DNA from 2 places in the Leucobacter sp. UCMA 4100 genome. Region 1 is predicted to be linked to the other one. Evidence: predicted binding sites of a transcription regulator. Region 1 holds the regulator's gene; the other holds the start of a gene.
The links. Region 1 encodes HspR, which represses chaperone genes until heat shock. Its sites were predicted from a motif close to AAGTTGAGTCNNNNNGACTCAACTT; they were not measured.
Positions count from the first base shown of each region.

Region 2: JSO19_RS08330 (ATP-dependent Clp protease ATP-binding subunit) is a predicted target of HspR. The motif match lies at 2,369-2,393, and genes of this name have one in related genera.

Region 1 is NZ_JAFEUS010000002.1:1,064,538-1,073,200, forward strand. Features, by position in the region: gene JSO19_RS05145 (glycosyltransferase) at 1-487, opposite strand, end outside; gene JSO19_RS05150 (class I SAM-dependent methyltransferase) at 662-1,846, opposite strand; gene JSO19_RS05155 (heat shock protein transcriptional repressor HspR) at 1,825-2,262, opposite strand; gene JSO19_RS05160 (DnaJ C-terminal domain-containing protein) at 2,323-3,264, opposite strand; gene JSO19_RS05165 (nucleotide exchange factor GrpE) at 3,257-3,877, opposite strand; gene dnaK (molecular chaperone DnaK) at 3,880-5,724, opposite strand; gene JSO19_RS05175 (HTTM domain-containing protein) at 5,974-7,005, opposite strand; gene JSO19_RS05180 (DUF5819 family protein) at 6,995-7,819, opposite strand; gene JSO19_RS05185 (choice-of-anchor G family protein) at 7,940-8,663, opposite strand, start outside.
Region 2 is NZ_JAFEUS010000002.1:1,765,264-1,773,926, reverse strand. Features, by position in the region: gene JSO19_RS08335 (glycerophosphodiester phosphodiesterase) at 1-110, opposite strand, end outside; gene JSO19_RS08330 (ATP-dependent Clp protease ATP-binding subunit) at 174-2,342, opposite strand; gene JSO19_RS08325 (D-alanyl-D-alanine carboxypeptidase family protein) at 2,508-3,761, shown strand; gene JSO19_RS08320 (TetR/AcrR family transcriptional regulator) at 3,843-4,508, shown strand; gene JSO19_RS08315 (hypothetical protein) at 4,599-4,784, shown strand; gene JSO19_RS08310 (TetR/AcrR family transcriptional regulator) at 4,781-5,455, opposite strand; gene JSO19_RS08305 (agmatine deiminase family protein) at 5,573-6,616, shown strand; gene JSO19_RS08300 (amidase) at 6,613-8,304, shown strand; gene JSO19_RS08295 (APC family permease) at 8,384-8,663, shown strand, end outside.

The DNA.
Region 1 (8,663 bases):
CGTCCCACCACGCCCACTTGAGCAGCGGAACGCTGAAAAACTTGGGAGTGTTCGGGTCGAGAATGTTCTCGGGCATGATGTGGTTTGTCGCGAGCAGGCGAATGCCGCGTGTGTGCGCCTCGCGAGCGAGCCCCCTGCCGATGAGCAGGTGCGACTGAATGTGCACCGCGTCGGGCTGCACAGTATCAATCACGCGCTTGGCCTCACGCTTCGCACGCCACGGAAACACGAAGCGAACCCACTCGTGCCCCCAGAGCTTCTGGCTCTTGATGCGGTGCACGGGAAGTTCGACTCCCTCGATTGTTTCGTAGTGCACGCCGGGCCGCACGCCCTTCGGTGCTGGGGCCATGAGGTGCACCTCGACGCCGCGCTCGTGCAAGCCGGCCGCGAGTCGCTCGGTAAAGCGCGCAGCGCCGTTGACGTCGGGGGTCAGCGTGTCACAACCGATAAGCACCCGCAGCGGGCGGTCGGTGGGTAAAGCGGCCAAAAATTTCTCCTGCACTAGGCTACTGAATCGTTTTCAGTGTAGTTCGGTGGCACTGGTTTCACGTCGAAAAGTGCACCGACCAGCCATTCTTGGTACCTAGGTACTAGCGATCTTCGGGCTGCCTCATACTCGCGGATGACGGCATGGCCGAAAGTGAGACCGAAGCCTCACTCTTCAACGCTTCGTTGCCCGCACAACGGTGAACGAGCGGTCTCTCGCTACCTGCTGTGTTGGGCCTATTTCACGTTCAATAACGGCGCGATGCCCTAAGTGTGAATTATAGACGACCAGTATGGTTGCCCCCTCAGCCAGTGCCCTCACGGCTCCCCTGATGAGGGTTCTGGCGATCTCCTCCGAAACTACCTGGCCGGCGTGAAACGGTGGGTTCACGAGCATGAGCTCTGCCCAGCCGTCGCCGACCGCCTCGGCTCCGTCGGCGCGCGTGACCGTCACTCTGTCGCTGACCCCGGCCCACCTGGCGGTCGCGTTCGTCGCGTTGACCGCGGCCCACGACTGGTCGGTCGCGTGCACCTGTGCAGTCGGCCTAGCGAGGGCTGCAGCGACTGCGAGCGAGCCGTTACCGCAGCCGAGGTCGACGATGCGGGTGGCCTCTGGCGCGATCTCTGGGAGGTGTCTCAGCAGCAACCGGCTCCCGTGGTCGAGTGTTGGCCCACCGAAGGTTGCCCCGTATGCGTGCAGTGCAAACGGCAGGTCGGCATCGACCCCCGTCACCGGAAACGGCGGATCGGCCGGGTCATCGACGGGTCCCGTCGCGATGAGCAGTCGCGACTTTCTCTCGGCGCGTTCGGCCTGCACCGTGGTGAAGAATCGGGAGAGTACCTCGTTTTGTGCGAGGGTCATGTGTTTCACTCGCCCGCCGGCGATGAGCGTGGCCTCGGGGTCGGCGTTCGTCGCAACCCAGTAGGCGATCTCGGCGAGTTCGTCGAGTGATTTGGGGAGCTGCAGGAGCACGGTCTTCGCGCCTTTGACGAGGTCACGGCCAAGCTCCTCACGGGTGAAGGGGAACTCGCCCTCGAGCCCAAGCCTTGCCGCGTTGCACATGAGCGCACGCTCGTTGAGCAGGGTGTCCTGAAACACTCGCACCCCGGTGAGGCCGTGCCCGCCCTGCTCCTGGGGCAGCACGAGGCTGAGGGTTATGGCACCGTGGCGTTCGCCGATGACAACGGTGTCACCGGGCTTCTCGCCAGAAAAGTTGTCCCGCAGTTCAGCTGCTCGCCGGACGAGCAGTTGGTCGGTTGCGTCATACGCAATGAGGTCGTGAGCCTCAAGGTCAGGCTCGCGCCGCAGCGCTTCGTAGTCAATCGTCACGGCTACGCTCACCCGCGGTCGGGTCGCCATACAACGACCTCGGCGCGACGCTGCGTTCGGGTGCCGCGCCTGAGCGTGACGACCTCACCCTCTGAACCGGCGGCAAACACACGCCGTTCTGGGTGTTTCAGCATCTCGCGTGCGAGCGCCTGTTCGAGCTCGCGAACCCGCTCTTCGAGGCCGCGAACCTTATCGTTGAGCTGCAGTACCCGGCGAATACCCTCGAGGCTGAGCCCCTCAGCCGAGTAGCTCGCAACCTGCCGCAGTCGCTCAATATCGTGCAGGCTGTAGCGCCTTGTTCCGCCGCTTGTGCGACCGGGAACAACGAGACCAATACGGTCATACTGGCGCAGTGTCTGGGGGTGCATTTCAGCGAGCTCTGCAGCAGCACCGACGGCAAACACGGGGCTGTATTTATCGACCACGAGTTTTTTACGCTGTGCCATGGTGCACCTCCCTTACGTGTGTGGTGTCGGTGGCCCTTACGGGAGGGCCACCGACAGTGGTTACTTCATTCGTGAAACAAGATCTGCGCGCGGATCTTCTTCGGGTTCAACCGCATGCCAGGCGTCAAGCGCCTTGCGCTGCTCACTCGTGAGGTGAGCCGGAACGGCCACCTGCACCTCTGCGAGCAGGTCACCGGTGACCTTCGATGTTTTCACACCGCGGCCCTTGACGCGCAACACTCGCCCGCTCGGGGTTCCCGGCTGCACGCGTAACTTGACCGAACCGCCGCCAAGCGTCGGCACCTCGATCGTGGCGCCGAGCACAGCCTCGGTGAAGGTGATGGGAACAGTGAGTCGCAGGTTGTTGTCTTCACGCCGGTACACCGGGTGCTTGCGCACGGTGACCGTGAGAATAATGTCGCCTGCGGGCCCGCCGTCGGGGCTTGGCTCTCCCTTGCCCCGCACCTTGATCTTCTGTCCGTCTTTGACGCCGGCGGGAATGCGCACTCGCGTGCTCTCCCCCGTCGAGGTTCGCAGGGTCAGGGTCGAGCCCTGGGCCGCGGTTTCGAGATCGAGCACCGTTGAGGTGGCGATGTCTCGCCCGCGCTGTGGGGCACGAGCACCCCCGCCACCGAACATGCCGCCAAAAATGTCTTCGAAGCCGCCCGGGGCACCCTGGTAAGAGAAGTGCCCGCCACCGCCCCCGAAGGGACCGCCGAACATGTCTTCAAAGCCCTGGCCACCCGAGGTGAACCGTGCGCCACCGGCGCCCATCGCACGGATCTGGTCGTACTCTTCGCGCTGCTCGGGATCGCTCAGCACATCGTAGGCTTCGCTGATCTCTTTGAATCGGGATTCTGCTTTCGCATCGTCTGGATTCGAGTCGGGGTGGTATTTCCTGGCAAGCTTGCGAAAGGCTTTCTTGAGTTCGGCGTCACTCACATCTTTTGAGACACCGAGCATCTTATAGAAGTCTTTTTCAAGCCAATCTTGACTAGCCATCGGCACTCACCGCCACTGCGACCTTCGCGGGGCGAAGTTCGACCAAGCCGATGCGATACCCCCGTTCCACAACATCGAGAACCGTCTCTGACTCTGTACCGGGAACCGGCACCTGCGCGATAGCTTCGTGATGCTGCGGATCAAAGGCTTCGCCTTTCTCACCGAACGATTCGAGCCCTTGCTTTTCGAGCATGGTACGAATCTTTTGCGCGATGGTGAGGAACGCGGTGCCCTCGACGAGATCGCCGTGGGCCTCTGCGCGGTCGAGATCATCGAGCACGGTGAGCAGTGATTCGATGACCTTGGCCTTCGCCCGCTGCTCTTCAAGCTCACGGTTATCTTCCGTGCGCTTACGGTAGTTCGCGTATTCGGCGGTGAGCCTACGGAGGTCTTCGAGATAGGGGCTTTCATCCTCGGCCGCTTCTTCAGCTGCCGCGCCCTCGCCCTTAGCCTCTGCGCTCTGCTCAGCGCCAAGAATGTCTTCGACGGTCAGGTCGCCCTCTTCTGCCGAGTGCGGCTCAGGGTCGGGAGCGCCTGCTCCCGACCCTGGCTGCTGCTCTTCAGCTGAGGGGTTCTCGCCGTTCTCCGGCGTGAGATCCTCGTGCTGTGTCATGGCTACTTCTGCTCCTCGTCATCTTCGACAACCTCTGCGTCGATAACGTCTTCTTCGTCTGCCTGACCCTCAGTGTCGGCCGCTGGGGCCTCCTGCTGTGCGGCCTCGTAGATGGCCTGGCCGAGCTTGCCCTGGCTCTCGTTGAGCTTGTCGAAGGCGGTCTGAACCGCAGCCTCGTCTTCGCCAGCGAGCGCCTGCTTCAGCTCGTCAAGGTCACCCTGAACCTCGGTCTTCACATCTTCAGGAAGCTTGTCGCCGTTCTCTGAGATGAGCTTTTCTACCGAGTAGGCAAGGTTCTCGGCCGCGTTACGCTTCTCGAGCGTCTCGGCGCGCTGCTTGTCTTCCTCAGCGTGCTCCTCGGCCTCGCGCACCATGCGATCGATGTCGTCTTGCGACAGCGATGATCCACCAGAAATCGTGATGGTCTGCTCGGTGCCAGTGCCCTTGTCCTTGGCCGATACCTGAACGATGCCGTTCGCGTCGATGTCGAAGGTGACCTCGATCTGCGGAACGCCACGAGGTGCCGGGGCAATGCCCGTCAGCTCGAAGGTACCGAGGTTCTTGTTGTCGCGGGTGAACTCGCGCTCGCCCTGGAACACCTGAATCGATACCGAAGGCTGGTTGTCGTCGGCCGTCGTGAAGGTTTCTGAACGCTTCGTCGGAATAGCGGTGTTGCGCTCGATGAGCTTCGTCATGCGGCCGCCCTTGGTCTCGATACCGAGTGAGAGCGGGGTAACGTCAATGAGCAGAACGTCTTTACGCTCGCCCTTCAGCACGCCGGCCTGCAGTGCGGCACCGACGGCAACAACCTCATCAGGGTTAACACCCTTGTTGGGCTCGCGACCGTTCGTGAGCTTGGTCACGAGTTCGGTCACCGAAGGCATACGGGTTGAACCACCAACGAGCACGACGTGCGCGATGTCGCCAACCTTAACGCCGGCTTCCTTGATCACGTCTTCGAAAGGCTTACGGGTGCGCTCGAGCAGATCCTTCGTGAGCTCTTCGAACTTCGCACGAGTGAGGGTCTCTTCGAGGTTTGCAGGACCGTTCTCGGTGAGCGAGAGGTACGGGAGCTGGATCTGCGTGCTCATTGAGCTCGAGAGTTCCTTCTTCGCCTGCTCAGCGGCTTCCTTGAGGCGCTGCAGCGCAATCTTGTCGCCCGAAACGTCAACACCGGTTGAGCTCTTGAACTGGCCGATGAGCCAGTCGACAACGCGCTGATCCCAGTCGTCGCCACCGAGGCGGTTGTCGCCCGAAGTTGCGCGAACCTGAATGGTCGAGAAGTCGTCGTCTTTACCCACCTCAAGCAGCGAGACGTCGAAGGTACCGCCACCGAGGTCGAACACGAGAATGAGCTCGTCTTCTTTACCGCGGTCGAGGCCGTAAGCGAGTGCCGCAGCGGTTGGCTCGTTAATAATACGCAGCACGTTGAGGCCGGCGATCTCGCCAGCTTCCTTCGTCGCCTGACGCTCAGCATCGTTAAAGTATGCGGGAACGGTGATGACCGCGTCGGTCACCTTGTCTCCCAGGTACGACTCTGCATCGCGCTTGAGCTTCATGAGAATACGAGCGCTGAGCTCCTGGGGGGTGTACTTCTTGTCGTCGATCTGCTGGGCCCAGTCGGTACCCATGTGACGCTTCACCGAAGCGATCGTGCGGTCAACGTTCGTAACGGCCTGGCGCTTCGCGGTTTCACCGACGAGCACCTCACCATCTTTGGTGAACGCAACAACCGAGGGGGTGGTGCGCAAACCTTCTGCGTTGGCAATAACGGTGGGCTCGCCACCCTCGAGAACGCTCACGACCGAGTTCGTGGTACCGAGGTCAATACCTACTGCACGTGACATATGTGCTTCTCCTTCATGCTAGAAAATCTAAAGTTGAGCCTGATGAACTCAAGTTTACAGATCGCCGGGGCCATGTCAAGTCCGTCACGCTAAACTTGAGTCACTCACACTCAACATTCAGGATTTACCGAACGGTCAACTTCGATCTGCCTAAACTCGGGAGAAACACGAAAAGAGGCCGCCTGCTTCGGGAATTGGGATGGGGATGAAGCAGACGGCCTCGGTTTAAGGACTGTAGAACGACCGTTACTACAGCACAGTTTTTCGGCGGCCGGCCCTCAGGGCGCTGCTACCGCGCCTCATCGCAAGGGACGCCTGCTTATAGGCGCTTTGCACATCAGCGAAAACCTTCCTCCGTTCGATCCACGCGAAAGCAGCTACCCAGGATGAATCGCGCACGAACAACATGTCTAGGGCGATCATCGCCAGCGAGAATGGCCAGAGACCAAGCAAAATGGCAATGCCCAGGTGCATGAAGATGAGACTCGCCAAGGCAAAAATCCTTGCCGGTCGCCAGAGGATCATCACCGGGAAAAGGGTTTGCACCCACAAGGCAATAAAGGTTGCAACATAAATCACGAGCGAAGACTGCCAAATGAACTCGTTAACCATCGGATAGGCCATGAACACATCAAGCCTCAACGCATAGAAGAGCGCGGTGCCATCGAGCCATTCATCACCCAACAGCTTCCATACCCCGGAGGTAACGTAAACCACGATGATCTGAAAACAGCCAAGAACCAAGGCAGCGTTATGCGCTGCCTTCGTGACGTGTGCTGGCAGCCAGGAACGTCCATTCTTCCCTGCACGTCGAGCTCTCGAACGACGTTTCGCATCAAGCGAGTAGAACTCACCAAGGTTCGCAAAGAGCATGAAGAAGAGCGTGATGCGCATGAGCGTGTCACCGCCATTCAACACGTATGGATTATTTGCCTGAAGCGACAACAGCATCACAAGCAAGATGAGTGTCATCAGGCGGGTCCGCCACCCGAACAGAAAGAGGAGAACCACGACGATAAGCCCAAAAAAGGCAATGTCAAAGAGCGCCGGCGACGATTTCGTGAAGAGAAGGTCGAACGTGTGAAAGCCTCGTCGTTTCGCTTCAGGATCTGCCCAGAACGAGGCATGACCCCAGAGCAACGCGCGCTCTGGAATACTCGGCACGAGCAAGAACAGGAGACCAATGCCGTACAAGATGCGAAGCATTGAAAAGCTCCGCAAGTTGTGCTGCTGGCTAGTGAACCATTCGACGGCCCGTTCAAAGAGTGAGCTATTGGCCATTGACAGCAGCCTCCTTAAACGTTTTCTGTGCTCCCATGCGTTCGATCACTGCATGGTATTCATCGACGACTACCTTCGGCGCTCGCACATTTGATTGACGCCAGCCGAACGTTGTGATTATGGGCTTGAACTGTGAGCCTTCGTCGAAGCGGTGTGTGAAGTCATTCGGTCGGTCAAGCACAATGCGCCATTGAATGCGCTCTATTTTTTCGCCGAAGCCAGCGGTCGCATAGAGCGAGAGGTATCGCATCAGCATGTAATCCATGCGCAAGAATCGCACCACATCACCATCGTTTTCGCCCAGCTCTGCGACGAGTTCTTCATTCGGAATCGCCACAAAGCCACCTTCCCCGCGCTCAATAAAGGTGTCTTTGACGCGGGCTTTCTGCTCATCATTGAGTGCGTTAAAACGCTTGCGAAATGTTTGTGTCAAGTTCCAACTGCTCTTTTGTATGCGTGATGGCACGACGTTGCCGTGCACACCTTTCGTTTCGAGATCGGTGATCGACACCCAGTCAGATTTGACGAGCTTCTCGTCGTCGAACCACTGCGCCCTCATCTCAAGCGAAAAGTTCGCTTTCATGATGTTCGGTGCGAACACCCGCCAGTTTTGAGAAAAGTACGGCGACGCGATCGACTGCAATTCCCTCTTCAAAGGTGTGCCAGCTGGCGAAACCATGAGCACGGTACCAACCATGAGCAAAAGGCTCAGTGCCATCGCAATGATTGCCGAAAAATGGGCCGATCGAGATGGCGTGCTTCTCGTCGCTCTGCGCCTGCTCGTCTCGGCGCCCTGTGTGATTGTTTCTTTCATCCCGTTTCCTCATCGCGCGCATGCGCGACTTCCCCTGTACGTATCTGGCAGCTACTTACCGCAGTGAAGCGGAGTCGGGCTGGGACCCCATGGAGCCCCAGCCCGATCCACTGTAAGGAGCTAGCTCAGCTCTTCTTCCTGCTTGTTACGGCGCGCAATAAGCACGACCGCTCCTGCAAGGAGAACAAGAAGCGCTGCTCCCATGACCGGCAAGGTGAGTGCCGAACCGGTATTGGGCAGCTGGCCCTTCCCACCGTCGGTAGGTTTGCCACCATCGGTCGAACCACCGTCAGTCGAACCACCGTCAGTCACTGCATCAGCATCAGCATCAGCATCAGCATCAGTCTCAGTCGCTGCGTCTGCGTCAACATCAGCGTCAGTCTCGGTCGCTGCGTCAGCATCTACGTCAGCGTCAGCGTCGGTTTCGGTAGCCGCATCAGCGTCAACATCAGCGTCAGTCTCAGTAGCTGCATCAGCGTCAACGTCTGCATCAGTCTCAGTAGCTGCATCAGCATCTACATCAGCGTCAGCGTCAGTTTCGGTCGCTGCGTCTGCGTCAACATCAGCGTCAGTCTCAGTAGCCGCATCAGCGTCAACATCTGCATCAGTCTCGGTCGCTGCGTCTGCGTCAACATCAGCGTCAGTCTCAGTAGCCGCATCAGCGTCAACGTCTGCATCAGTCTCAGTAGCTGCATCAGCATCTACATCAGCGTCAGCGTCAGTTTCGGTCGCTGCGTCTGCGTCAACATCAGCGTCAGTCTCAGTAGCCGCATCAGCGTCAACATCTGCATCAGTCTCAGTCGCTGCGTCTGCGTCAACATCAGCGCCAGTTTCGGTAGCTGCG
Region 2 (8,663 bases), 700 kb from region 1:
GCGGTCGCGGCGAGCGCCGCCGTGCCGAGGGCTGCCGAGCACACCAGTGCCGCGACAGCCCCGATCACGACGGCGCGTCGACGCCCGCTCCCGTTGCTTCGAAACTGCACCTGACCCCCTCGCTTCATCACGATGGCGCCAGCTTACCTCGTTTCGTTACCGTTTTGTGATCATTATTCTGCGGATCGCGGCCTCTCGCTCACAACCTCGAGCGATTCGCCGTCGCCCGCGACCGTGACGCTCACGTGATCGCCATCGTGAATTTCGCCGGCGAGAATGCCCCTCGCGAGACGGTCATCAATCTCGGTCTGCATGAGGCGTCGCAGCGGCCGCGCACCGTAGAGCGGATCGTAGCCGCGCCTAGCGAGCCAGTTGCGGGCCTCGTCGCTCACCTCGATCTCGAGACGCTTGCCCTCGAGCCTCGAGCGCAGGCGGTCGACCGAGATACCCACGATGTGGGCAAGGTTGTCTTCAGACAGGGGCCTGAAGATCGCGATCTCGTCGAGACGGTTGATGAACTCGGGCTTGAAAGCCTGGCGCACCGCCTCACCGACGGCGAGCTCCTTCTCTTCCCAGCTGAGTGCCGGGTCAACAAGAAACTGACTGCCGAGGTTCGAGGTGAGAATGAGAATGACGTTGCGAAAGTCGACCGTGCGCCCCTGACCGTCGGTGAGGCGCCCGTCGTCAAGCACCTGCAGGAGCACGTCGAACACCTCGGGGTGCGCCTTCTCGACCTCGTCGAGCAGCACCACCGAGTACGGCCTGCGCCGCACCGCTTCGGTGAGCTGACCGCCCTGTTCATAGCCGATGTAGCCGGGAGGGGCTCCCACAAGACGCGACACCGAGTGTTTCTCGCCGTACTCTGACATATCGATACGCACGATGGCGCGCTCGTCGTCAAAGAGAAACTCGGCGAGCGCTTTCGCGAGCTCGGTCTTGCCGACGCCGGTGGGCCCAAGGAACATGAATGAGCCGGTGGGCCGGTTCGGGTCTGATACGCCAGCGCGGCTGCGACGGACCGCGTCGGCCACGGCCTTGACCGCGTCTTCCTGACCGACGAGTCGCTGACCAAGCTCGGCTTCAAGCGCGAGGAGCTTTTCGGTCTCGCCCTGCATGAGCTTGCCGACGGGAACGCCCGTCCAGGCGGCGACCACGCCGGCGATGTCTTCGTCGGTCACCTGATCGTTGATCATGCGCTCGCCCGAAAGCTCGTGCTCGCGGCGTTCGGCCTCGCCCAGCTGGCGCTCAAGCAGCGGAATCTCACCGTAGAGCAGGCGCGAAGCCTCCTCGAGACGTCCCTCGCGCTGCGCGAGATCAGCCCGCACCTTCGCGCGGTCAAGCTGCTCACGCAACTCACCGAGCTTATTGAGCCCCGAGCGCTCCTCTTCCCACTTCGTTTCGAGCACGCGCAGTTTCTCCTGCTGCTCGGCGAGCGTTTCGCGCAGGTGCGCGAGGCGCTCTTTCGAGGCGTCGTCCTTTTCACCCTTGAGTGCCATTTCTTCGAGTTTCATCCGGTCGACCGCGCGGCGCAGTTCGTCGATCTCAATCGGTGCGCTATCAATCTCCATGCGGAGCCGGCTCGCCGCTTCGTCGATGAGGTCAATCGCCTTATCGGGCAACTGACGCGACGTGATGTAGCGGTTCGAGAGCGCGGCGGCGGCAACGAGCGCCGAGTCGGCGATCGTCACCTTGTGGTGCGCCTCGTAGCGCTCCTTGAGCCCACGCAAGATCGCGACCGAGTCTTCAACACTTGGCTCGCCGACGTACACCTGCTGAAAGCGACGTTCAAGGGCCGCGTCAGCCTCGATGTACTCGCGGTACTCGTCAAGCGTTGTCGCGCCAATGAGGCGCAGCTCACCACGGGCGAGCATGGGCTTCAGCATCTGCGATGCGGCCACCGACGATTCACCGCCGCCAGCGCCCATGAGCGTGTGCAGCTCGTCAATGAAGGTGATGATCTTGCCATCACTGTCATGAATTTCTTTGAGCACGGCCTTCATGCGCTCTTCGAACTCACCCCGGTACTTGGCTCCCGCAACGAGCGCCGAGATATCGAGTGAGATGAGTTCTTTATCGCGCAGTGACTCGGCGACGTCGCCCGCAACGATGCGCTGGGCGAGCCCCTCGACGACGGCCGTTTTACCGACGCCGGGCTCGCCGATGAGCACGGGGTTGTTCTTGGTGCGCCTCGTGAGCACCTGGCTCACACGGCGAATCTCGGCATCGCGACCAATCACCGGATCAAGCTTTCCGGTTCGGGCGACCTCGGTGAGGTTAATGCCAAATTGTTCGAGCGCAGACTGCGGTTCTTCTTGCTGCTGCGGCTGCATTCCTGGTTGCATGGGCGCTCCTTTCGCTGTCCATTTCAAACTTGAGCTTAGTTGACTCAAGTTTATCAAACTGCCCACAATTTCTCTACTCTTTTACCCCCATATCAACACCTCGCCTGGTACGATACGTCAAGACAACAGCCGGGCCTCGCGCTCCCGCAATGGCCGAGAGGGCTCATGAATTCACCAAGCAGCAGGAGCAAGAAGCCCCTTCTCGTCACACTCTCGGTCACCTGCGCGCTGCTGCTCGCTGGCGGCGGCTACGTCGCCGCGGTCGCGGCCGCGCCACCGATCAAGCCGACGTTCGCTGAGGCAGAGGGGGCACTGGCCCCGATCCACCACGGCGATACCCAGGCGCACGAGATGGTGCTCGCAAAACCCAAGCCCACCGCCGTCGGCTTCGCCGAGCAAGACACCGTGTGGTCGAACGACGAGACCGCCTACCCGCTCGCGAGCATTTCCAAGCTCATTACGGTCTTGGTCTGCCTTGATGCGGCCCCGCTCGACCCCGACCTTTCGACGTGGGGCACCTACACGTGGACCCAGGCCGATCGCGAGCGCCAGGAGGCCTTCATCGCCGATGAGGGCGTCGCGTTTCCTATGCCCGTCGGCACCGAGATACCGCTCACCGATCTTTTCACCCTCATCTTCCTCCCCTCGGCAAACGACATGGTGACCGCATACGCCTACACCGTCTTTGACAGCAACGATGCATTCGTCGCCGCTGTGCACGCCTGGGCCGAGAAAAACGGGCTCGACTCGATCGAGTTTCGCGAGCCCTCGGGCATGGACGAGGGCAATAAGGCAAGCCCGAGCGACCTCGTTCGCGTGGGCCGCATCGCCCTCAAAGACCCCGTGATCACCCAGTTCATCACGCAGGAGTCGGCCTACGTCGAGGGTGCCGGCTACGTCGAGAACACCAACCCCCTGCTCGGTGTTGAGCAGGGCATTCTCGGCATCAAGACCGGGCGGTCGCTCTCGGCCGGCTTCAATCTGCTCGTCGCGCAAGAGCGCACGAGCAACGGGCGCAGCTACGATCAAATCTCGGCAACGATGGGCCGCGGGTCTTTGCGAGAACGAGCCAGCTCTGGTCGCGAGATGCTCGGCGAGCTCGACAAGCTCCCCCTCTCGGTCGCCCCGCTCCAGGCGGGCGAGCTACTCGGCACGCTCACCGACTGGTCGGGCGCCACCATCGAGGTCACGGCTGCCGACGCAGCGGCCGAGGTGACCCTTTTGCCCGGCGAAAGCGTGACCCGCGAGGGCCTTACCGTCACGACGCCAGAAACCGCCAAAAGCGGTGCCACGGTGGGCACAATGACCGTCTCAACACCGGCGGGCGAAGAGCAGATCGAGCTCGTCACCACAGCCCCGCTCACCCAACCTGACCTGTGGTGGCGTGTAACCCACCCTGGTGACGTACTCTTCCGCTAAAATGCTCGCTATCTTCTCGCATTTTCGCGTTCATATTTTCACAAGCTCTTTCGCTACAGTGGTTGACCGAGGGGGACCCAATTGACCGCACAACAGAAACGCCAACAAATTCTTGAGGCCGCCGCCCAAGAGTTCGTCGAACGCGGGTATGCCGCAGCAACGCTCTCGTCGGTGGCAGGCCGCCTTGGCTTGACGAAGGGCGCACTCGCCCACCACTTCCCGACCAAAGATGAGCTGCTCTCAGGCCTCGGCGAACAGCTGAGCCAGGCCATCGAAGACTCTGACCGGGTGACCCGGGCCGCGTTTCCGAACAGCGGCATTCACGCGGCAGTCGCCTACCTCGTGCAGCTGAGCGCGATCGCCGCGAAGAACGTGTGCGTCGCCTCGACACTCGTACTGCTCACCGACCGTGGGGCACCGCCGAGCGCCATCTCAGAGCTCATCTTCGAGTGGCTCGACGGCCTCGTCTCGTTCCTCAAGCAGGCCCAGGACAGCGGCCAGATCGCCCCCGAGGTCGATGTCGAAGAGTTCGGTGAGTTCATGCTCGCGACAAACATCGGCACCACCCTCATCCCGAGCCGCACCCCCACGCCGCAGAACCGCCGCAAGCGTCTGCGTTTCATTCGCCTGGGCCTCGCGTCACTCGGTCTCGAAAACCCCGATCAGGTCGTCGACGAGGTGCTGCTTTCGGGCTACATCGACGTGCCCGCGATCAACCCTCCCATCGACCCGGTTCCGCTCCCCTAGCGAGCGGCCCCTCAAGGCCCGCCCTCACAGGGCAAGGCCAAACGCCGCATGGCTCGTTCACCTTTGCCCGTTTCTCTGTAGGCTGGCGGTATGTCAGAGAACAATCGGCTATTTCAGTCGTCAACCGGCTGGGTGCTCGGCGGCGCAATCGTCGGCGGTGGCGCGGGCGCGCTGCTCGGGCTCAGCTGGGATTCCGTTGATGTCGGCGCCGCAATCGGTTTTGCGCTGGGCGCGTGCGTGGGTTTCTCGATCGGGATGCTGCGCAAGCGGGGTTAGACCGCAGCTGCAGCGCTCTGCCCCTCGTCACCGAGCATGGGCTCCAGTCGCTCCTGAATGAGCCCCGGCCTCGCACCAACGAGCGTTTCGCACGCCTCGGCGAGACGGCTCGCGAAGAGTGCCGCGTCGGTTCCACGCGCGAGTGCGTGGGCGGCCATACCGTCGATCATCGCAAGAATGTGCCAGGCAACGGCTTCTTCATCATCGAGGCGAAACACCCCCTCGGCCCGCCCCTCGGCGATGATCTCGGTAATGCCACGCTGCCAATCACCCATCTGCTCATCGATCATGAGCGAGAGCGCCTTGCTGCCCCGGCCAAGCGACCACGCGTCAACCCACACGAGCGTGATGTCGTTGTGGTCACGACGCAGCACGGTCGCGATCATGCGCGCGAGCCTCGCCGGCCCGCCCGTCACCTGCCTCGCCTCGGTCAGCACCTCTTCGAGCTCTGAACTCACGAGTTCTCGAAAAGTTCGGGCAACGAGTTCTTCCATGGTGCCCGCGTAGTGGGCGACGAGCCCCGGCGCGACGCCAGCGCGCGTTGCGACCGAGCGCAGCGTGAGCGCAGAGAGGCCCGCTTCGCGAGCGAGCGCTGCGGCTGCGGTGTGGATCTCGTCCGATCGCTGGTCGGGTGTTTTGCGAACGCGAGGGCGTGAGGCGGGTGTTGACATGATGACTCCAGTGTAAGATGATTACTTATTGATCGAGTGATCAATAGCTTCGCGGCTCTTCGCGGAGGGCGGGCTCACAGGCACCCGCACGACGAAATGCTCTACAAAGGAGAAGACATGGGCTGGCGCATGCCGCACGAGGGTGACACACACGAACGTACCTGGATGGCGTTTCCCCGAGCAGGGATAACCCTCGGCGAGAACGCCGCTGAGGCAGAGACCGCATACGCGTCGTGGAGCGAAACCGCGCTCACCATCGCCGAGTTCGAGCCCGTGACCATGGTCGTCGATCCTACCGAGATGACCCGCGCAAAGAACATGCTCGGCTCAGCGGTCGAGATCATGGAGTCGCCCCTCGACGAGTTCTGGATGCGGGACTTCGGCCCAACCTTCGTCATCGACGACGAACGCCCCGGCGTGCTCGGTGCGGTCTCGTGGATTTTCAACGGCTGGGGAGCACCCGAGTGGGCCGAGTGGCAGGTCTCGGCGGGCATCGCCCCGATCATCGCCGAACAGGTGGGGGCCGAGCTCGTGAGCTCGGTGCTCGTGAACGAGGGCGGCGGCATTCACGTTGACGGCGAGGGCACCGTGCTGCTCACCGAGACGGTGCAACTCGACCCGAACCGAAACCCCTTCGCCAACAAGGCACGCGTCGAAGCCGAAATGGCACGCACCCTGGGCGCCACGAAGGCCATCTGGCTGCCCCGCGGCCTCACCCGCGACTACGACGACTTCGGCACGAACGGCCACGTCGACATTGTCGCCGCGTTCGCTTCGCCCGGCAAGGTGCTTCTGCACCGCCAGGACGACCCCGCGCACCCCGACCACGAAGTGACCCGCGAACTCAAGGTCATGCTGGAAGGCCAGACCGACGCTGCAGGCCGCGCGCTCGAAGTGATCGACGTACCCGCGCCCGCCGAACTGCGCGACGATGAGGGCTTTGTCGACTGGAGCTACCTCAACCACCTCGTGGTCAATGACGGCATCGTGGTGTGTGGCTTCGGCGAACCTGAGGCCGACGCACGGGCACGCGATATTCTTGAGCGTGCATACCCCGGGCGTCGAGCCGTAACGGTCGATGCCCGGCCGATCTTCGCACGCGGAGGCGGCATTCACTGCATCACCCAACAGCAACCACTCGTCACAGGAGAGCGCTCATGATCGACGTCGTTGAAGCCTCAATCGCAGAACTCCGCGGGGCACTCGAGGCCGGCAGCACCACGAGCGTCGACCTCGTGCGCGCCTACCTCGCGCGCATCGACGCCTACGATGCCCCCGGCTCTGAAACCGCACTCAACGCGGTTGTCGTTCGCAACCCCGAGGCGCTCGCTGAAGCTGAGGCGGCCGATGCCCGCAGGCGTGAGGGCAAGACCCTCGGCCCGCTCGACGGCATCCCCTACACCGCCAAAGACAGCTACCTCGTAACCGGCCTCACCGCTGCCTCGGGCTCGCCCGCCTTCGCCGACCTCGTCGCCCAGCGCGACGCCTTCACGATCGAACGCCTTCGCGCAGGCGGCGCCATTTGCCTCGGCCTCACCAACATGCCGCCCATGGCGAACGGCGGCATGCAGCGCGGCGTGTACGGCAGGGCAGAGAGCCCTTACAACGCCGAATACCTCACGAGCGCCTTCGCCTCGGGTTCATCGAACGGTTCTGGCACCGCAACCGCCGCGAGCTTCGCCGCCTTCGGGCTCGGCGAAGAGACCTGGTCGAGCGGCCGCGCCCCGGCAGCCTGCAACGCGCTGTGCGCCTACACCCCGAGCCGCGGCGTCATCTCGGTGCGTGGCAACTGGTCGCTCGTGCCCACCATGGACGTGGTCGTGCCGCACACCCGCTCGATGGCCGACATGCTCGAGGTGCTCGACGTGATCGTCGCCGACGACGCCGAAACGCGCGGTGACTTCTGGCGGGCCCAGCCCTGGGCTCCGATTCCAAGCGCTTCGTCGGTGCGACCCAGGTCGTACGTCGAACTCAGCGCTGCTGACCTGCGTGGCAAGCGACTCGGCGTACCCCGCATGTACATCAACGCCGACGACGAGGCGGGCACCGGCACCACCATCGGCGGCCCAACCGGCGAGCGCATCGACACCCGTGACTCGGTCATGGCCCTGTGGCACGGGGCACGTCAGGCGCTCGAGGCTGCGGGTGCCGAGGTAATCGAGGTCGACTTTCCGGTCGTCACGAACTACGAGGGCGATCGTGCCGGGGCCCCCATCCTGGCAACGCGCGGCCTCGTGAGCCCCGAGTTTCTACGCAGCGAGATCATCGATCTCTCGGCGTGGGCCTGGGACGACTTCCTCAAGGCCAACGGCGACCCGAAGCTGTCGTCGCTGGCCCTCGTCGACGGCGACACGATCTTCCCTGCCCCCGAGGGTGCACTGCCCGACCGGTACGTCGGTTTCGACGACGACATCGCAACCTACCCGGCCCAGGTTGCCGAGCACCCCTACGAAAGTTTCACCGAGATTGCACACCTCGAAGAGGGCGTGCTCGGGCTCGAAGAAACGCGTCGCACTGATCTCGAAGCGTGGATGGACCAGCTCGATCTCGACGCGGTCGTCTTTCCCGCGCTCGCCGATATCGGCAAGGCAGACATGGATGTGAACCCTGAATCGGCCGATGCCGGCTGGCGCAACGGCGTCTGGGTTGCCAACGGCAACCTCGCGATCCGCCACCTCGGCATACCGACCGTCACGGTTCCCATGGGCACGCTCGACGACATCTCAATGCCCATGGGCCTCACGTTCGCGGGCAAGGCCTACGACGACCAGGCCCTGCTCGAGCTTGGCCTCGCCTTCGAGGCCACCGGCTCGTACCGCTGCGAGCCGCCGCGCACGCCGCGCCTCTAGCGCCAAAGGCGGGGAGCTCGGCTGAAGGCCTGGCTCCCCGCAACCACGCCCACTCGCCAGTTTTACAAGGAAGTAACCCATGTCTTCAAGCACGCCAGCAACGCTGAAGCGCAACCTCAAACAACGCCACGTCGTGTTCATCGGCCTCGCGTACATGTCGCCATTCGCGGTCTTCGACACCTTCGGTATCGTCTCTGAAGCCACGCAGGGGCACGTGCCCATGTCGTACATCATCATCACGATCGCCGTGCTCTTCACCGCGTTCAGCTACGCGAAGATGGTGCGGGTCTACCCCTCGGCCGGCTCGGCCTACACCTATGCTCGCCGCACAATCGCAGCGCCCGTTGGCTTTCTCGTCG